4 regions of the Kitasatospora griseola genome follow, and region 4 is predicted to be linked to each of the others. Evidence: riboswitches for the same ligand, from Rfam matches in the RefSeq annotation. Region 4 holds a riboswitch; each other region holds the start of a gene.

Region 1 (4,525 bases), 1.6 Mb from region 4:
CGCAACGACTCCAGGCGCGGGTCGGCGGCCGCCTGCGCAGTCTTGACGACGACCACCTCGCGCCAGCCGCCGTCCGGACGGGCCGTCACTTCGAGGTCCACATCGGGCAGGACCGAGGCGTAGGTGGCCTTGGAGCCGTTCAGCGTCGGCTTCGGCAGGGCGAACGGCGCCGAGACCGAAAGCTTCTTGCCGTCGGCCGTGGTAACGGTGGCGAGCGGACCGCTGCCGCCGCCGGAGAGCGCCAGGTCGGAGCCGGTGACGGCGGGGACGATCGTGCCGTCGCTCTTGGGCCGCAACGCGGTGTCGAGGGTCTGCCACTGACCGGTGCGCTTGGTCCTGACGTCCTGGGCGAAGTTCTCGGAGTGGAGCGACCGGCCGTCCGTCTCGGCGAACGTCTCGCTGGTCTCGGTGGTCAGCGCGTCGATCCGGACCGGCGTGCCGGTGCTCTTGGCCTGCTGGAGCGCCGCGCGGATCGCCTTGGTGGCCTCGGACTCACCGGGGGGCTGATTGTCCCCGGCGGTCTGACTGGGCATCGGAGTCGGCTCGGCCGCGGCAAAAGGCACCGATATGGAAATCAGCAACAGTGCCGCAGCGGCACTGAAGGCTGCCTGCGAAACAGTTCTCGTCCCCCCTCTGCGGCACCCGGCCGTACAACGTGATGACTCAGGATTTCTTGACATGCTTTTGATCTTTTCCTCCCACAGGCTCGCCATGATCATCGGCGAGCAGTCGGGAAGGAACGATGCAGGCAACGTGAAGAGCTGGTCAAGTGCGGCCGCCAGCCCACCTACTGACGATCGATTGATCATCCTTATACAGATGGAACGGAGGCAAAGCAATAGCCCTTCCGATCCGATCGCGGCATCCAGCAGTCCGGCAAGGGCCTCCGCGACCCGCCGTCCCACATCTGCGACATGCTGCCCGACCAGGACCCTCGCCGTGCCGCAGTAGCAGTGCTGTTCAGATTTCGATGCCACGTCAAAGCAATGTCACTGCATGAAAATTGAGCCTCTAAGGTTCCGTCAGAATCACATATCGGAAACTCGGGACTACTTCAACCATCCACACATGTCGCAGATTTGACGCGTCGTCATCAACCATTACTGAAGCGCAGAAATCGGCCGGCGCCCGATTTCCCGGAGTGCCCCACGAACGCTCGAGCCGCCTCGGACCACGGGCTGCCACATCACGAAACCGGGGGTGGAAAATCGATACGGACATTTGCGAACTCCATCACATAGCTCGCATTTCATGACGTAGCACACCCAGGCCTGAGGGGTCAGCAGTTTCCGACATCGCGGGACCAGTTCGGAGCGAGTCCGTGATCGTCTTTTCTGAGCCGAGTGACGACCGTCACTGGCATTTGCTAATCGTCCTTAAATCCGCTTAATCTCCTGCCCACGTTCGTGGACACACGGACCCAGCTCACCCGGAACGCCGAGTCCTGCCGCCGGGTGCGCCGGCTCATGCGAAACGCACCGCGGCAGGGGCGGGGGAACCAGGTAAGTCGCCCTGGGGCGGTCCTGACGGACCGGTCCGGGGCTAGGGGTGAAGCCGGGCGCACCGAGAGGTGCGCGCGGCCGGGCAACTCCAGCCCGAATCCGACAGCTCACCTCGCAGGCGTGGGAGAGGAACGCATCTTCATGCTGCCCGTCAGCGCCAAGCGCGCCCGCCGTCTGATCGCCACCACCGGTGTCGTGGGCATCGGCCTCACCGTCCCCGGCCTCGCGGCCGGCACCGCCTCCGCCGCGTCGGTGGCCACCTGGGACAAGGTCGCCCAGTGCGAGTCCAGCGGCAACTGGTCCATCAACACCGGCAACGGCTTCTACGGCGGCCTCCAGTTCACCGCCTCCACCTGGGCCGCCTTCGGCGGCACCGCGTTCGCCCCGCGCGCCGACCTGGCCACCAAGGACCAGCAGATCGCCGTCGCCGAGAAGGTGCTGGCCTCGCAGGGCCCCGGCGCCTGGCCGGTGTGCTCGGTCCAGGCCGGTCTGACCAAGGGCGGCGCCGCCCCGCAGGTCGACACCTCCGCGGGCTCCACCGCCGCCAAGCCGTCGCAGGACACCGCGTCGAAGCCGGCCCAGCCGCAGGTCCAGCAGGCCCCGAAGCAGACCCAGCCCCAGCAGCAGCGCCAGCAGGCCCAGCCGCAGGCCCAGCAGGCCCCCCAGGCCTCCGGCAGCTACACCGTGGTGGCGGGCGACTGGCTGTCCGCCATCGCCCAGCGCCAGAACGTCGAGGGCGGCTGGGAGAAGCTGTACGAGCTGAACCGCTCCGTCCTCGCCGAGGGCCCGGACATGATCTACCCGGGTCAGCAGCTGGCGCTCGGCAACGTCGCCGTCGCCCAGGCTCCGGCCAAGCAGTCCGCGCCGGCCGGCAACTCCTCGTCCAACGGCTCGAACCGGAAGACCGACGCCCCGGCGCCGAGCACCCCGGCCCCGGCCAAGCCGAGCACCCCCGCGAAGCCGGCCGCCACCACCACGACCACCGCCGCCACCACCGCCGCCGTCAAGGCGACCGGGTCGAAGGCCGCGGCGATCGACTTCGCGCTGTCCAAGGTCGGCCAGCCGTACATCTACGGCGGCACCGGCAACGGCGGCTGGGACTGCTCGGGCCTGACCCAGGCGGCGTTCCGCCAGGCCGGCATCAGCCTGCCGCGCGTCGCCGCGGACCAGGCCGACTACTCGACCCGGGTCTCGCTGAACAGCCTGCAGCCGGGCGACCTGCTGTTCTGGTCGAACAACGGCGCCAACTCGGGCGTCTACCACGTGGCGATCTACATCGGCGACGGCAAGTACGTCGAGGCCGCCAACCCGAAGTCCGGTGTGCGGACCGAGACCATCGCCAACTGGGCGCCGGACTTCGCCGGTCGGGTCTGACACCCGGAAGCCCCCGCCGCACGCACCGCACGGTGAACGCCGCTGCCCCCGGAGACCCTGGTCGGCTCCGGGGGCAGCGGCCTGTTGTCGGCCGGAAGCGGTGGCGAGACCGCCGAGAACCGGGGAGCGGTGCGATGGCGAAGGTGACGATCACGCTGGAGGCGGATCTCGCGCTGGAGGCGATGATGCGCCTCGGGGTGGGCAGCCCGCAGGACGCGGTGGAGCTGCTGGTGCGCGACTACCTGTCCACCGGCCGGCGCACCCGGGCGCGGACCGGCGGCAGCCGGGACGGCGAGCGGTTCGCCGGCCCGGCGCCGTCCGTCGAGGAGGGCTGAGCAACCTGGCGGGCGAGGCCGGTCGGCGACACGTCAAATCCTGTTACTGTCAAGGAACTTACCGTCTAGTAAGTTCGCGGCCGAGTCCCTACCCTGGGCGGACCCCCACCCACCCAAGGGAGTTCGCCGATGGCACACCCCCTCGCCCGGGCCGCCCGCGCCGAGCATCTGCGCGACCGTGCGCCCGTCGAAGTCCTGCGCTCCGACGGCCGGGTCGTCGAAGCCCGCACCCCGCACCTGGTACCGCCGCCGGACGCCGGCAGCCTCGCCGACCTGCCGTTCCGCAACGCCGAGCAGGCGCCGGACGCCGAGGTGCTGACCAGGCGCCGGCCGGACGGCGGCTGGCAGCAGGTGACGGCCCGGCAGTTCGCCGATCAGGTGGCGGCGACCGCCCGCGGGCTGATCGCCGCCGGGGTCCGGCCCGGCGGGCGGATCGTCCTGATGTCGCGCACCCGCTACGAGTGGACGCTGCTGGACTTCGCGGCCTGGGCGGCCGGCGCGTCCGTGGTGCCGGTGTACCCGACCTCCGCGATCGAGCAGGCCGAGTGGATCCTCCGCGACTCCGGCGCGGTGCTGGCGGTCGCGGAGGACGCCGGCACCGCCGAGGTGCTGACGGTGGCGATCGCCCGCACCGGCGGCACGGTGCCGCTGTGGCGGCTGGACGAGGACGCCGTCGCCACCCTCGGCGAGCTCGGCAGGACCGTCCCCGCCGGGGAGGTGGAGCAGCGCAGGAAGGCGCTCGGCCCGGACAGCGAGGCCACCCTGATCTACACCTCCGGCACCACCGGACGCCCCAAGGGCTGCCTGCTCACCCACGCCAACTTCCTCACCGAGGCGGCGAACTGCCACGCCCTGCTGGAGCCGGTGTTCACCGCCGCCACCGGCGAGACGCCGTCCACCCTGCTGTTCCTGCCGCTGGCCCACGTGCTGGGCCGGATGATCCAGGTGACCTGCGTCTTCGGCCGGATCCGGTTCGGCCACAGCCCGTCCCTGAAGCCCGACGAGCTCCGGCCCGACCTGGCCGCGTTCGGCGCGACCTTCCTGGTCGGCGTGCCCTATCTGTTCGAGAAGATCCACCAGTTGGGCCGGGCCGAGGCGCAGGCGAAGGGCGCGGTGCGGGTCTTCGACCGGGCGGCGGAGGCCGCGGTGCGCCACGCCCGCGCCGAACTGGCCGCGCTGGCCGGCGGGGGCGGCCCCGTGCCGCTGTCGCTGCGCCTCGCGCACCGCCTGTACGACGCGCTGGTGTACCGCCGGGTGCGGCAGGCGATGGGCGGCCGGATCCGGTACGCGATCAGCGGCGGCTCCTCGATCGAC
Region 2 (4,525 bases), 2.5 Mb from region 4:
CGGTGGCGGTGCCGTCCTCCGGCACCTCACCGTCGACCTTGGCCTCGAGGTCGACGACCACGACGTCGCCCTCGGCGGCGGCGCGCTCGACGTCCTTCACGGAGCTGAAGCGCTCGCGCAGCTGCTGCAGCGACTTCTCGATGTCCTCGTCGGTGACCTCGACCGGGTCCACCACGACGGCGATCTCGGTGAAGTCCGGCAGGGTGACCTCGGGACGGACGTCGACCTCGGCGGTGAACTTCAGGTCACCGCCGTCGGCCAGGTTCTCGACACCGGCGATGTCGGTGATGTCCGGCTGGCCCAGCACGTCGATCTGGCCCTCGTCGACGGCCTGCGTGTAGAAGCGCGGAAGCGCGTCGTTGACGGCCTCCTCCAGCACCGCGCCACGGCCGAAGCGCTGGTCGATGACCCGGTTCGGGATCTTGCCCTTGCGGAAGCCCGGGACGGTGACCTGCTGGTTGATCTTCTTGTACGCCGCGTCGAGGCTGGGCTTGAGCTCCTCGAAGGGCACCTCGACGGTGAGTCGAACCCGGGTCGGGTTCAGAGTCTCGACGGCGCTCTTCACGGTTGGGTCTCCTAGGGGGGCTTGCGGTCAGGGCGATAGGCGGTTGGGGCTGAAATGCTGTCCGTACTACCGCCAGCGGTCCATCCTACCGGTACCACGAAAGCGACTGTGCCCGGCACCGGGTGCAGGTCGGGGCGACTCCCCCCAACACCCGCGCCCACAACGACAACAGGGCCCCGCCCACCGACGAGACCCTGCCGCACGGTCGGGGTGACCGGATTCGAACCGACGGCCTTCCGCTCCCAAAGCGGACGCGCTACCAACCTGCGCCACACCCCGTGGTGCCGAGCAGAAGAGTACACGTCGGCCACCCCTCGACCGGGGCGATATCCGCGAGCCGACAACGCGGAAGAAGTGTGCAATCCACCGGCGCGACCAGGTACCCTGATCCAGTCCTCGCCACCGCGACTGCGGTGCGGGTACGCCTTTGCGGGTGTAGCTCAATGGTAGAGCCCCAGTCTTCCAAACTGGTCACGCGAGTTCGATTCTCGTCACCCGCTCCAGCAGGCCGACGGCCCCGACTGCCCACGCAGTCGGGGCCGTCGGCGTTTCGGCCGGTCACCCCCTCGGCGACACCCCTCGACCACGCGCCCGGCCGCACCCCTCGACCCCCCTGCCGCACCCCGCTGCCGCACCCCGGCCGCCCGCCCGGAGCGCCGCACCCCGGGCAGCCCGAAGGCCCCGGGCGGCCGGGTGGCTGCGCGGGGCCTTCGGGGGGTGAGGCGTGGATCAGACGTTGACGCCGTGGGCCGCCAGGTAGGCGACGGGGTCGATGTCGGAGCCGTAGTCCGGGGTGGTGCGGATCTCGAAGTGCAGGTGCGGGCCGGTGACGTTGCCGGTGGCGCCGGAGAGGCCGATCTGCTGGCCCGCCGTCACGGCCTGGCCGGCCGAGACGGAGATCGAGGACAGGTGGGCGTACTGGGCGTACTTGCCGTCGGCCAGCTTGATGACGACCTGGTTGCCGTAGGCGCCGCCGTTGCCGGCCGAGACCACGGTGCCCGCGGCGACGGCCTTGAGGCTGGTGCCGGTGGCGACCGGGAAGTCGATGCCGGTGTGGTAGCCGCTGGACCAGTTGGAGCCGGCCACCTTGTAACCGGTGGTGACCTTGCCCGGCGCGGGGGCCACGTACGCGGCGTTGGCGCTGGTGGTCGCGGCGACCGGAGCGACCGGCACGGTGGTGACGGCCGGAGCCGGGGTCGACGCCTTCGGGGCCGGGGCCGCCTGCTGGGTCTTGGCGGTGTCGGCGACGGCCGGCTTCGTGACGGTGACGGCCGGCTTGGTGGCGGGCTTCGGCGCAGCGGCGGGCTTCGGCGCGGCGGCGGGCTTCGCGGCGGTGTCCGAGGAGGTGGACTTGGCGGCCGGGGCCTTCGCGGGGGCGGCGGCCTGGCCGTTGATGGTCAGCTGCTGGCCGGGGAAGATCAGGTCGGGGTTGCCGCCGACCACGGAGTGGTTGTCCTGGTAGAGCTTCTCCCAGCCGCCGTCCACGTGCTGCGCGGCAGCGATCTTGGACAGGGTGTCGCCGGAGACGACCCGGTAGTCGTGCGCGGAGGCGACCGGCGTCGCGTCCGTCGAGACCTGGGACGCCGGGCGGTTGGCGCCCTGCTCGGTGGCGGTGTGCGCGGAGGCGGCGGTGACCGGGAGACCGATCGCGGCGCCGGCCACACCGGCGGCGATGGCGATGCGGGCGACGGTGGCCAGGCGCGGCTTGCGGTGCTTGCCCTGAACGGACATGAAGCATTCCTCTCCGACGCCTGCGAGGTGAGCTGTCGGGTTCGGGCGAGAGTTGCCCGGCCGCAGAACTGCGGCTTCACCCCGAGCCGTTCCCGGATGTTCCCGGGCCCGGCGACTTACCTGTGGTTCCCCCGCTCCTGCCGTGGCGTGGTATCTGGTCGGCACCGGACGACGGCAGGACTAGGCGTTCCGTCCGGTGGCCCGCCCGGTCACTGGCCGGGCTGCGGACGAAGCAAATCCCACGGCCCGCGAGGCTGGCAAACGCCGACCGGCCCCGTTCCCAAGATCGGGAAGGGGCTGACGGTCCACCAGGTCACGCGGTGTCGACCGGGCCGCTGCGGTGCGCGTACGGGATCATGACGGTGCGCACACGAACCCCGCACGGTGGGCGACCTCGGCCACCGTGCGCGTTCGGTCGCGGACCCGGCGTGACGCCGTGGGTGACCCTGGTCACCTGCGGGCAGGCCGAATGGACGGTGCGGGGGTGCCTCCCGCCCGTCGTGGCGTGTCGCCGGAGAGCCGACGCGGCGTCAACCCGCGATCGAGGCGATGGCCTTGGAGACCGAGGTGAGGAACTGCTGGATCGGGCCGGCCATGGTCGACTGGCTCAGCATGAAGCCGAACAGGGCGGCGACGATGGCGTGCCCGGACTTCAGCTGCTTGTTGCGAATGAAGATCGCGACGATGATGCCGAACAGGACAAGCGCGGAGACGGAGAAGGCCACCGGGACTCACTTCCTCGATTCGTGGCGGGGGTTCGGGTGAAAGCCGGCGATGGCTCCCAGGCGGAAACCGGCCCCAGCCCCCCGTGTCCCCACCACTCCATCCGGACTCAGTGTGGTCGCTCGTGCGGAGTGCGTAAAGAACTTGCCCGGGGCTCCTGCGCCCGAACCCGCCTGGTAGGACTGATTTTCGCCGACCGCGACGATAGCGGACGGGTTCTGACGGCCCGTCGGCGGGCGGCGGTCCGCGCAGGCCGGCGCGGTAAACCGGCAGGCAGATCCGGTGTCACCGGTCGGCCCGGACGCCGCACCGGAATTGGCCGAAGATCAACGCCCGGGTTTGACACTCCGTGGACACTCCGCGCTCACCGGGTCTGCACTCGCCGCGGGTTCAGCGGCGCCAGATCAGCAGCACCGCGCGGTCGTCGTTGACGTGCTTGGCGACGGTGTCGATCAGCCGGACCGCCGCCCCGGACCGGATCGCCGCCGGTGCGGCGGCGACCAGCCGGTCGGCCTCGCCCATCAGCCGGTCCATGCCCTCGGCGAGGTCGCGGCCGGGGATCTCCACCATGCCGTCGGTGCACAGCATCAGGACGTCGCCGGGGCCGAGGGTGCCGCGCACCCCCTCGAACTTGGCTTCGTCGTAGACGCCGAGCAGCGGGCCCTCGGCCTCCTTGACCTCCCAGTAACCGGCCCCCGCGAGGCGGTGCATGCCGGGCAGGTGTCCGGCGGAGAGCAGTTCGTACTCGCCGGTGTCCAGGTCCACCACCAGGTGGACGGCGGTGGCGAAGCCCTCTGCCCAGTCCTGGCGCAGCAGGTAACCGTTGGCGGCGGGCAGGAAGTCGTGGGCGGGCAGCGAGCCGAGCAGTCCGCCGAAGGCGCCGGACAGCAGCAGCGAGCGGCTGCCGGCGTCCATGCCCTTGCCGGAGACGTCGGCGAGGACGACTTCGAGCACCCGCCCGCCGGGGCCGGTGCGGGCGGCGGCCATGAAGTCGCCGGAGAAGGACTGGCCGCCGGCCGGGCGCAGCGCGGTGTCGGTGTGCCAGCCGTCGGGCAGTTGCGGGATGCGGCCCTGGACCCGGATCCGCTCGCGCAGGTCGAACAGCATGGTGGAGCCGCCCCGCCAGGGCACGCCGATCCGGCGGCGGAACTGGGCGACCAGCAGCCCGGCGACGCCGACCGCGCCGACCACCAGGGCGGCACCCGGGGTCACGCCGTGGGTGTAGGCCTCGGGCTGCGCGCTGGCGACGCGCTCCCCGGTGTGCACCAGGGACTCGGCGATCAGCCCGCCCGCCGCGACGGCGTACAGCAGCACCAGGGTGCCGGGGCGCAGCAGCAGGGCGCCGGCCAGCACCGGCAGCACCAGGGCGGTGGGTGGGGCCCAGTCGGGGATCGCGATGTTCAGCAGCACCAGCACGGGCACGGCGAGGGCGAGGGCGGCGAACGCCCACCAGTCGGCGCCGTCGCCGCGGAAGTAGTCGACGCCGGTGCGGCGCAGCCTGCGTCG
Region 3 (4,525 bases), 4.4 Mb from region 4:
CCCGGGCCTGTGCCTTGACGTACTCCGGGTCCTGCCAGCGGGCCCTGGCCCGGCGCAGCTCGTCGACCTGCTGGCGGGCGTGTTCGGCCTTGGCCCGCTGGTCGGCGATCTCACCCCGCTGGGCGATGTACTGCCGGGCGGGGTAGGCGAGTATCGCCACCAGTGAGCACAGCACGAGCACCAGCACGGTGGCCCGGCTGGTGAAGCGCGGGCGCGCCGCCAGTCCGGGGATCCTCCACTTGGCCATCTGGTCGCCCCTCCTGCGCATGCCGGTGCCCCGGCCCACCCTACGCGGTGGAGGCCGGGGCACCGGTCACATCGAGCTCAGTGGCGGATCAGCCCTTGCTGTGCTTACTTGTCCGCAGGGCGGCTGTGCTTACTTGTCCGCAGAGCGGAAGCGCGGGAACGCGCCGCGGCCCGCGTACTCCGCGGCGTCGTCGAGGATCTCCTCGATGCGCAGCAGCTGGTTGTACTTGGCGACGCGCTCGGAGCGGGCCGGGGCGCCGGTCTTGATCTGGCCGCAGTTGGTGGCGACGGCGAGGTCGGCGATGGTGACGTCCTCGGTCTCGCCGGAGCGGTGCGACATCATGCAGCGGTAGCCGTTGCGCTGGGCCAGCTCGACGGCGTCCAGGGTCTCGGTGAGCGAGCCGATCTGGTTGACCTTCACCAGCAGCGCGTTGGCGGTGCCGGTCTCGATGCCCCGGCGCAGGCGCTCCGGGTTGGTGACGAACAGGTCGTCGCCGACCAGCTGGACCTTGTCGCCCAGCTTGTCGGTGATGGCCTTCCAGCCGTCCCAGTCGGACTCGTCCAGCGGGTCCTCGATGGAGACCAGCGGGTAGGCGGCGACCAGCTCGGCGTAGTACTCGACCAGCTCGGCGGCCGACAGGGCCTTGCCCTCGAACTGGTAGGCGCCGTCCTTGTAGAACTCGGAGGCGGCGACGTCCAGGGCGAGCGCGACGTCCTTGCCCGGGGTGTAGCCGGCCTTCTTGATGGCCTCGGTGATCAGGTCGAGGGCCTCGCGGTTGGAGTCCAGGTTCGGGGCGAAGCCGCCCTCGTCGCCCAGGCCGGTGGAGAGCCCGCGCTCCTTCAGCACGCCCTTGAGGGTGTGGTAGACCTCGACGCCCCAGCGGACGGCCTCGGAGAAGGACTCCGCGCCGATCGGGGCGATCATGAACTCCTGGATGTCGACGTTGGAGTCCGCGTGCGAGCCGCCGTTGAGGATGTTCATCATCGGGACCGGCAGCACGTGGGCGTTCGGGCCGCCCAGGTAGCGGAACAGCGGCAGGTCGCTGGCCTCGGACGCGGCGTGCGCGACGGCGAGCGAGACGCCGAGGATGGCGTTGGCGCCGAGCGAGGACTTGTCCGGGGTGGCGTCCAGGTCGAGCATGGCCTGGTCGATCAGGCGCTGCTCGGTGGCGTCGTAGCCGACCAGCTCCGGGCCGATCTGCTCGATGACGGCGAGGACGGCCTTCTCGACGCCCTTGCCGAAGTAGCGGTTCTTGTCGCCGTCGCGGAGCTCCAGCGCCTCGAAGGCGCCGGTGGAGGCGCCCGACGGGACAGCCGCGCGACCGGTGCTGCCGTCGTCGAGACCGACCTCGACCTCGACCGTGGGGTTGCCGCGGGAGTCGAGGATCTCACGGGCTACGACGACATCAATGGACGGCACGAGGCATCTCCTAGCGGAAGCGGATGTGTGGTCGTTACGCCCAGAGCCTAGCCGCAGACATGCCTGCGGCCACGCCCGGCCGGGCCCCGTCTCACCGTGTGGCCCGGCTACTCACTGGTAGTTCACCTGTTTGCCCGCCACCGGGCCGTTCCGGACGGCGCGAACTGCTCGGCGCGCGCCCGGAACGGACGGAGCGTCAGCCCGGCCGGCCGACGCTCCGCGGCGTCACATCGAGAGGACCTGCCCGGGGACGATCAGGTCGGGGTTGCCGCCGATCACGTCGCGGTTCGCCTGGAACAGCTGCTCCCAGCCACCGGACAGGTTCCGCGCGGCGGCGATGCCGGACAGCGTGTCACCGCTCTGCACGGTGTACTTCCCGGCGGCCTGCGAGGTGGTGGCCGGCTTCGGGGACTTGTGGCCCTGCTGCGGCTGCTGCGCCTTCGGGGTCTGCTGCTGCTGGGACTTCGGCGTCTTGGTCGACTGCTGCTGCTGCGTGGCCGGGCGCTGCTGCGAGCGGGAGGCGGTGTCCTGGGAGCCGCTGCCGCCGCCCTTGGTCAGGCCGGCCTTGCCCGAGCAGACCGGCCAGGCGCCGGGGCCCTGGGAGGCGAGCACCCGCTCGGCCACCGCGATCTGCTGGGAGCGGGAGGCCTGGTCGGCGCGGGACGCGTACTCGCTGCCGCCGTAGGCGCGCCAGGTGGAGGAGGAGAACTGCAGGCCGCCGTAGTACCCGTTGCCGGTGTTGATGGCCCAGTTGCCGCCGCTCTCGCACTGGGCGACGCGGTCCCAGGTGTCGGCGGGCGCGGCGGCCGCTCCGGTGGCGGACAGCAGGGGCAGGGCCAGGCCCACGGACGCCACGCCTGCGGCGGCGACGACCTTCTCGGCCTTGGTACTACGGCGGTGACGGCCGGAACCGGTGAACAGCATGGGACTTCCTCTCCGCACGCCTGCGAGGTGAGCTGTCGGGTTCGGACCGGGAGGCTGGCCCGGCCGCCGGGGAGCGGGGACGCGACTGCGTCCGCTCCCGGGCGGCTTCACCCCAAGCCGTCGGAACTGCTACGGCGTTCACACCTGGGTCCCCCGCTCCTGTCCGAATTCCTGGTCGGTGTCCCGAGGGCGCGGTGGACAGGACTCGGCGTGCCGCGTTCGGGGCCCACGGCTGCGGGCAGATCGGAGAGTAAGCAGAGCTGATGAGCAATCACAAGCTCATATCACCGGTATCACGCCGAAATTACGGACCTTCACATCTCGTGCACAAACCGTCCATGTATGTCCGCATTCGCCCGTCCGGGGGCGCACGCGCGCCCCCGGCACGACAGTTGGCGATCCCGCGCGGGAGCAGGTCGGCCGCGGTCGAAACCGGGGTCAGCGGGGCGTGAAGGAGACCGGGAGCTCCCGCAGCCCGCGCATGATCAGCCCGCCCCGCCAACGGAGTTCGGCCGGATCGGCGGCGAGCTGGAGGTCCGGCAGCCGTGTCAGCAGTGTGCCTATCGCGCGCTGCCCTTCGAGCCGGGCGAGCGGCGCGCCGATGCAGTAGTGGATCCCGTGCCCGAAACCGAGGTGCGGATTGTCCGCCCGGGCCAGGTCCAGGGTGTTCTCGTCGGAGAACCGGGTCGGGTCGCGGTCCGCCGCGGCCAGCACCACCAGCACCGGATCGCCCACCGGGATGTCCACCCCTCCGATGGTCAGCGGCCGGGTGGCGAACCGCCAGGTCGCCAGCTCCACCGGGCCGTCGTAGCGCAGCAGTTCCTCGATGCCGGTCTCCAGCAGGCCCGACTCGCCGCGGGCCAGCGAGTCCTGGAGCAGGGTGCGCTGGCCGGGGTTGCGAAGCAGGGCGAAAAGTCCGTTTCCGACCAGGTTGATGGTGGTTTCGAACCCCGCGAAGAGCAGAATGAAGGCCATCGCCGCGGCCTCGTTCTCGGTCAGGTGCTCGCCGTGGTCACCGGCCCGGATCAGGCCGGAGATCAGGTCGTCGCCGAGGTCGGCCCGCTTGCGGTGGATCAGGTCGGCCAGGTAGCCGCGGATCTGCTTGACCGCGCGGCCCACTCCCCCGCGCTTACCGCCCGTGTGTCGGATCATCATGCCGGCCCAGTCGCGCAGGTCGTCCTGGTCCTCGGCGGGGACGCCCAGCAGGTCGCAGATCGCGTAGATCGGCAGCGGGAAGGCGAACTCGTGGATCAGGTCGGCCTCGCCGCGCTCCGCGAAGGAGTCGATCAGCCGGTCGGTGAGCTGCTGCACCCGCGGTTCGAACTCGGCGACCCGGCGCGGCGTGAACGCCTTCGACACCAGGCGGCGCAGCCGGGTGTGGTCCGGCGGGTCGATGTTCAGCAGGTGGGTCATCAGGTCTGCCTGCCGCTCGCCCGGGATGCCCACCCGGCCGGTGCGGTGCGCCTGCTCGCTGTGGTGCGCCGGGTTCTTGGAGAGCCGGGAGTCGGCCAGCGCCTGCCGGGCGTCCGCGTACCGGGTGACCAGCCACGCCTCCACTCCGCTGGGCAGGGTGGTGCGGTGCACCGGGGAGTGCTCCCGCAGCCAGGCGTACGCCGGATAGGGGTCGGCCGCGAACTCCCAGGTGAAGAGTTGCGGGTGGGCGGCGTGGGGCTGATCTGGCATGTCTTGACCGTATCTGGAACCGCCGTCGCGTGAGTCTGGTCACCTGGCGGGTAATCCCTGTTGCGGAGCGTCGGGGCGAGCCTACGATCCTCCGATGAAGCACAGTGGGCGGCGTGCGGACCGCCCCGGTTTCGCTCTGAAAGGGGAGCAGGCCATGCGAGTAGCCGGTGCAGTGGTCGTCATCGCGGTGCTCGACGGGGGCGAGGGGGGCGACCTGGCCCGCCGGTTCTCCGCCGCCGGAGCCGCCGGCCT
Region 4 (4,525 bases):
CCTACTACTGCCCGCCCCGCCACCTCTCCCTCTACGGCACCGACCTGTGGGAGCGGATGACCGAGGGCGAGCGCATCGAACTCTCCAAGCACGAGGTCGCCTCGATCGCCAGCGTCGGCATCTGGTTCGAGGAGATCCTCATGCAGATGCTGCTGCGGCACGCCTTCGACCGGGACCCCACCAGCAACCACGTCCAGTACGCGCTCACCGAGATCGCCGACGAATGCCGGCACTCGATCATGTTCGCCCGCATGATCGAAAAGATGGGCGCCCCCGCGTACGGCGCCGGATTCGTCGCCCACAACCTCGGCCGGCTGTTCAAGGCGATCTCCACCCACAGCCAGACCTTCGGCGGCACCATGTACGTCGAAGAGATCCTGGACGCGTTCCAACGCGAAATGATGAACGACGACACGCTCCAGCCGCTCACCCGGCAGGTCTCCCGGATCCACGTCATCGAGGAGGCCCGACACATCAGCTACGCCCGCGAGGAACTCGTGCGCAAGCGGCTCGGGTTCCTGCAGCGCCGGTGGGAGCAGCTGTTCCTCGGAGTGGTCATCTACTTCGCCACCACCGCGCTGATCCACCCCCGGGTCTACGCCGCCGTCGGCCTCGACCCGAAGGTCGGCAAGGCCGTCGCCCGGGCCAACCCCCACTGGCGCAGCACCAAGATCGAGATGGCCCGGAAGGTGATCGGGGTTCTGGACCGCGCCGGACTGGTCGGCGCCGCCAACCGCTGGCTGCTGCGCGCCGCCGGAGTGATCGCCTGAGCGGGGAGTGGGAGAGCGCCGGGGACGGGGCGACGGCCTCGCCGGGAACTCCGTCGAGGGAGCACCGCGGCGGCCTGCACCGCGCCGGGCCGCCGCCCCGAAGCGACGGTGGCCCGGCCTGGCAGTCCTCAGCCCAGGTTCAGCACCTGGCCCGGCTGGATCAGGTCCGGGTTCTCGCCCAGCACCTGCTTGTTGGCGTTGTAGAGCTCGGTCCAGCCGCCGTCCAGCTCGTGGGTGCGGGCGATCTTCGCCAGCGTGTCACCCGGGCCGACGGTGTACGGCTGGGCGGCCGGGGTGCCGGCCGCCGGGGTGTCGGTGGCCGGCGGGCTGCTGGTGGGCGACGTGGACGTGCTCGGCTGCAGCGCGCCGGCCGCCTGGCTCGGGTCGGTGTTCGGAGCGGTCGGCGAGGTGGTCGGTGCGGGCGACTGGTTGCCGCCGGTTCCGTTTCCGCCTCCGGTCTCGCCCTGGCCCTGGTCCTGACCCTGCCCCTGGCCGTTGCCTGCGCCGTTGTTGCTGTTGCCGTTCTCCGTCCCGTTCCCGTGCCCGTTTCCGTTGCCATTCTGGCCGTCGGAGGGCGTGGTGGGGTTCGGGGTGGGGTTCGGGCTCGGGGCGGTGCTCGGGTCGGTCGGCGGTGCCGGGACGACCGGGGTGGCCGGAGCGGTCGGGGCCTGCGCGTCCGGGGTGGTGGTCGGGGACGGTGCAGCGGTCGGCGGCTGCGGGTGCGTCAGCTGCATGTAGCGCTCGTACAGGCTCTGGTGGCTGGTCCAGAACCAGCCGCCGTTCTTCTGGTACCAGTACACGTGGGACACCGGGTCGTAGCCGGGCAGGCCGGAGAAGACCGGGGCGGCGTTCGGGGCGGCGACGGTGCCGTCCGAGGCGGTGTTGGCAGCTGCCGCGCCGCGGGCACCGCGCAGCGCACCCGACTCGTCCGCCGAGTCGTTGGTGTCCACCACGCCGGGAGCGCTGGCCACGCGCAGGTCCGACGAGTCGGCGCACGAGGCCCACGGCTGCGGGCCCTCGGTGGCCAGGATGCGTTCGGCGACCACGATCTGCTGGCTGCGGGTGGCGCCGTTGGGCAGCTCGGCGTACTGGGTGCCGCCGTAGTCGACCCAGCGCTGGGCGGTGATCTGGAGACCGCCGTACATGCCGTCGCCCGAGTCGAGACTCCAGTTGCCGCCGCTCTCGCAGTCGGCGACCCGGTCCCAGACCGCGCTGGGCGCGGCCTGTGCACCCGTCGCGGTGAGCAGTGGCAGTGCGATGCCGACACCGACGACGCCGGCCGCGGCGATGGCCCGCTCGGCGGCTTTCTCCGCCTGGCTCTGCTTACGGTGACGCCCGGAACCCGTGAAGAGCATGCTCGATCCTCTCCGCACGCCTGCGAGGTGAGCTGTCGGGTTCGGACCCGGAGGGAGGCCCGGCCGCCGTCTGCCGGTCGGAGCCGGTTCGGGCGACTTCACCCCTAGCCGTGGGGGACGGCGACGTACCTGGTTCCCCCGTCCCCGCCCAGGGTTGTGGTGATCGACCCGGCAACGCGGCGGGCAGGGTTCGGCGTTGCCGCGTGCGGGGCCCGGCGGTGCGGGCCGGACCGAGCCTATTCACTCGAACGGAGCAATCACAAGCTCATCGCGCCGGCATCACGGGCGAGTCACGCAGGTCTGGCCGGGTTCGGACGCGGAGCGCCCGGGCGCGGGCGGGGAGGCGTGGCGGCCGTGCGTGGGCGACCGGTTGGCGGGAGTTCGGAGGAGGGGGAGCGGTCTGATCGGGTGGTCGGGGGGTGGGTGGTCGGGGGGTGGGTGATCGGGCAGTCGGGGGTGGGGCGATCGGATGCGAAAGTCTGACCGATCGGTGGGATTGGGAATCGGGTGGAGGGGAAGGCGGGCGTCCGGGCTCCGGTCCCATGAATTTGACTGAACGTCAACTCGCCTGAGAAGCATGGGCAGTTGAGGTGAACCAGAGCATTGCCGACCTTGCGGATAAATCGCGCGACAGCCCGTTCGGGGGCTCCCTACCATCACGGTGATCGCTGTTCCCCGACCCGCTGTGGAGGTGCCCGTGGCTGCGCTGATTCCCGAAGTGCTCCGGGTGGAGCGCCAGTTCGCCCGTCTGTTCGTCGCTCAGTCGCTGTCCGTACTGGGGGACAGGGTGTCGTTCGTGGCGCTGCCGTTCGCAGTGCTGTCGATCGGCGGGTCAGCTGCCGATGTCGGCCTGGTGGCGGCGGCGGGCTTGCTGCCGATGCTGGTGTTCACACTGGCCGGCGGCGTGTGGGCGGACCGGATACCGAGACAGCGGATCATGCTGGTCTCCGATCTGGTGCGGTGCGCGGTCCAGACGGCTGTCGCGGTGCTGCTGCTCACCGGGACGGCCCGGGTCGGGGTGCTGGCGGCGCTGATGGTGGTGTTCGGCGTGGCGGACGCTTTCTTCCTGCCTGCCTCCACGGGGCTGCTGCCGCTGCTGGTGCCCAGTGAACGGCTGGGCGAGGCCAATGCGCTGCGCGGGTTCGTCCACTCGGCGGGGCTGGTGGTCGGCCCGGTGCTGGCCGGTGCGCTGGTTGCCGTCGCCGGCCCCGGCGGCGCACTGCTGGCGGACGCAGCGAGCTTCGCCGCCAGCGCCGCAGTGCTGGCGAGGCTCGGCACGGTGGGCGGGAGGGCCGTCACGGAGCGGGCCGAGCGCCTCGGGTTCCTGGCCGAACTCCGGGTCGGCTGGCAGCAGGTGCGCCAGCGGTCCTGGGTGTGGTCGAGCATGCTCGTGATCGCGGTCTACCACGTGGTGGTGCTGCCCTCGGTGTTCGTGCTCGGTCCGGTGCTGGCGGATCGCGAGTGGGGCGGGGCCGGCGCCTGGGCCGTGGTGGTCACCGCCTTCGGCCTCGGTGCGATCGTCGGCGACGTCTGTGCCTACCGCCTCAAACCGGCCCGTCCGATGGCGGTGGCGGCCGTCGCGATGGTGGTTGCCTCCTGTCAGGCGCTGATCATCGGATCCGGCGCTCCGGTCGTGGTGATCGCTCTGCTGGAGGCGTGCACCGGAGTCGGCGTCTCCCTGTTCTTCGTGCTGTGGGAGACGTCACTCCAGGTGCACATACCCGAGCAGATGCTGTCCCGGGTCAGCTCCTACGACCAGCTGACCGCGGAGGCGCTGATGCCGCTCGGCCTGGTGCTCGCAGGCCCGCTCTCCGACGGGATCGGCGTGCACCGGGCGCTGTTCGGCATGACCGCTCTGGCACTGCCGGCCGGCCTCGTCCTGCTCGCCCTGCCGGCGGTTCGGGGACTGCCTGCACGGCCGGCGACCATCCCTGCATCCACTAATCCATAAAAGATTGGAATATGATCGCCGATGTGCCCCCGCTCGATCGACGCCCGCGGAGCACCGCTCCACGCACCACGTCCCACGTACCACCCGGGAGTCCCCCATGTCCGTCCAGGCCCAGCCCCCACTGCCGCCCCCGGCAACCACGCCGAACGCCGCGGCGCGCACCACCCCGGCCGGCCAGCCCGGGGGCCGGCCGATCCGACTCGGGCTGCGCGCCAACATTGCACAGTTCGGCCTGCTGGTGGCGGTCAACGCCCTGGTCGGTGGCATGCTCGGCCAGGAACGGACAGTCCTGCCGCTGCTCGCGGATCAGGTCTTCCACCTGTCCGCCTACACGGGTGCGCTGACGTACATCCTGGCGTTCGGCGCGACCAAGGCGGTCACCAACTTCTTCGCCGGCACGCTCTCCGACCGGTACGGGCGCAGGCCGGTGTTGATCGCGGGCTGGCTGA

Evidence for each region. Region 4 has a riboswitch for cyclic di-AMP ahead of ACI1MP_RS35735 (transglycosylase family protein). Riboswitches for the same ligand answer to the same signal wherever they lie in the genome.
Region 1: it holds a riboswitch for cyclic di-AMP, as region 4 does, so the genes downstream of both, ACI1MP_RS29080 (transglycosylase family protein) here and ACI1MP_RS35735 (transglycosylase family protein) in region 4, are expected to answer to the same signal.
Region 2: it holds a riboswitch for cyclic di-AMP, as region 4 does, so the genes downstream of both, ACI1MP_RS25200 (peptidoglycan DD-metalloendopeptidase family protein) here and ACI1MP_RS35735 (transglycosylase family protein) in region 4, are expected to answer to the same signal.
Region 3: it holds a riboswitch for cyclic di-AMP, as region 4 does, so the genes downstream of both, ACI1MP_RS16250 (transglycosylase family protein) here and ACI1MP_RS35735 (transglycosylase family protein) in region 4, are expected to answer to the same signal.

What each region holds. Positions count from the first base shown of each region.
Region 1 is NZ_CP173360.1:6,402,217-6,406,741, reverse strand. Features, by position in the region: gene ACI1MP_RS29085 (hypothetical protein) at 1-533, opposite strand, end outside; cyclic di-AMP (ydaO/yuaA leader) riboswitch at 1,465-1,636, shown strand; gene ACI1MP_RS29080 (transglycosylase family protein) at 1,623-2,876, shown strand; gene ACI1MP_RS29075 (hypothetical protein) at 3,011-3,211, shown strand; gene ACI1MP_RS29070 (AMP-dependent synthetase/ligase) at 3,341-4,525, shown strand, end outside.
Region 2 is NZ_CP173360.1:5,541,135-5,545,659, reverse strand. Features, by position in the region: gene tig (trigger factor) at 1-565, opposite strand, end outside; tRNA gene ACI1MP_RS25210 (tRNA-Pro) at 771-844, opposite strand; tRNA gene ACI1MP_RS25205 (tRNA-Gly) at 995-1,068, shown strand; gene ACI1MP_RS25200 (peptidoglycan DD-metalloendopeptidase family protein) at 1,295-2,296, opposite strand; cyclic di-AMP (ydaO/yuaA leader) riboswitch at 2,299-2,454, opposite strand; gene ACI1MP_RS25195 (hypothetical protein) at 2,827-3,021, opposite strand; gene ACI1MP_RS25190 (PP2C family protein-serine/threonine phosphatase) at 3,410-4,525, opposite strand, start outside.
Region 3 is NZ_CP173360.1:3,630,670-3,635,194, forward strand. Features, by position in the region: gene ACI1MP_RS16240 (septum formation initiator family protein) at 1-247, opposite strand, end outside; gene eno (phosphopyruvate hydratase) at 377-1,666, opposite strand; gene ACI1MP_RS16250 (transglycosylase family protein) at 1,892-2,590, opposite strand; cyclic di-AMP (ydaO/yuaA leader) riboswitch at 2,594-2,777, opposite strand; gene ACI1MP_RS16255 (cytochrome P450) at 3,029-4,273, opposite strand; gene ACI1MP_RS16260 (SDR family NAD(P)-dependent oxidoreductase) at 4,428-4,525, shown strand, end outside.
Region 4 is NZ_CP173360.1:8,034,264-8,038,788, forward strand. Features, by position in the region: gene ACI1MP_RS35730 (diiron oxygenase) at 1-770, shown strand, start outside; gene ACI1MP_RS35735 (transglycosylase family protein) at 899-2,125, opposite strand; cyclic di-AMP (ydaO/yuaA leader) riboswitch at 2,129-2,297, opposite strand; gene ACI1MP_RS35740 (MFS transporter) at 2,823-4,076, shown strand; gene ACI1MP_RS35745 (MFS transporter) at 4,174-4,525, shown strand, end outside.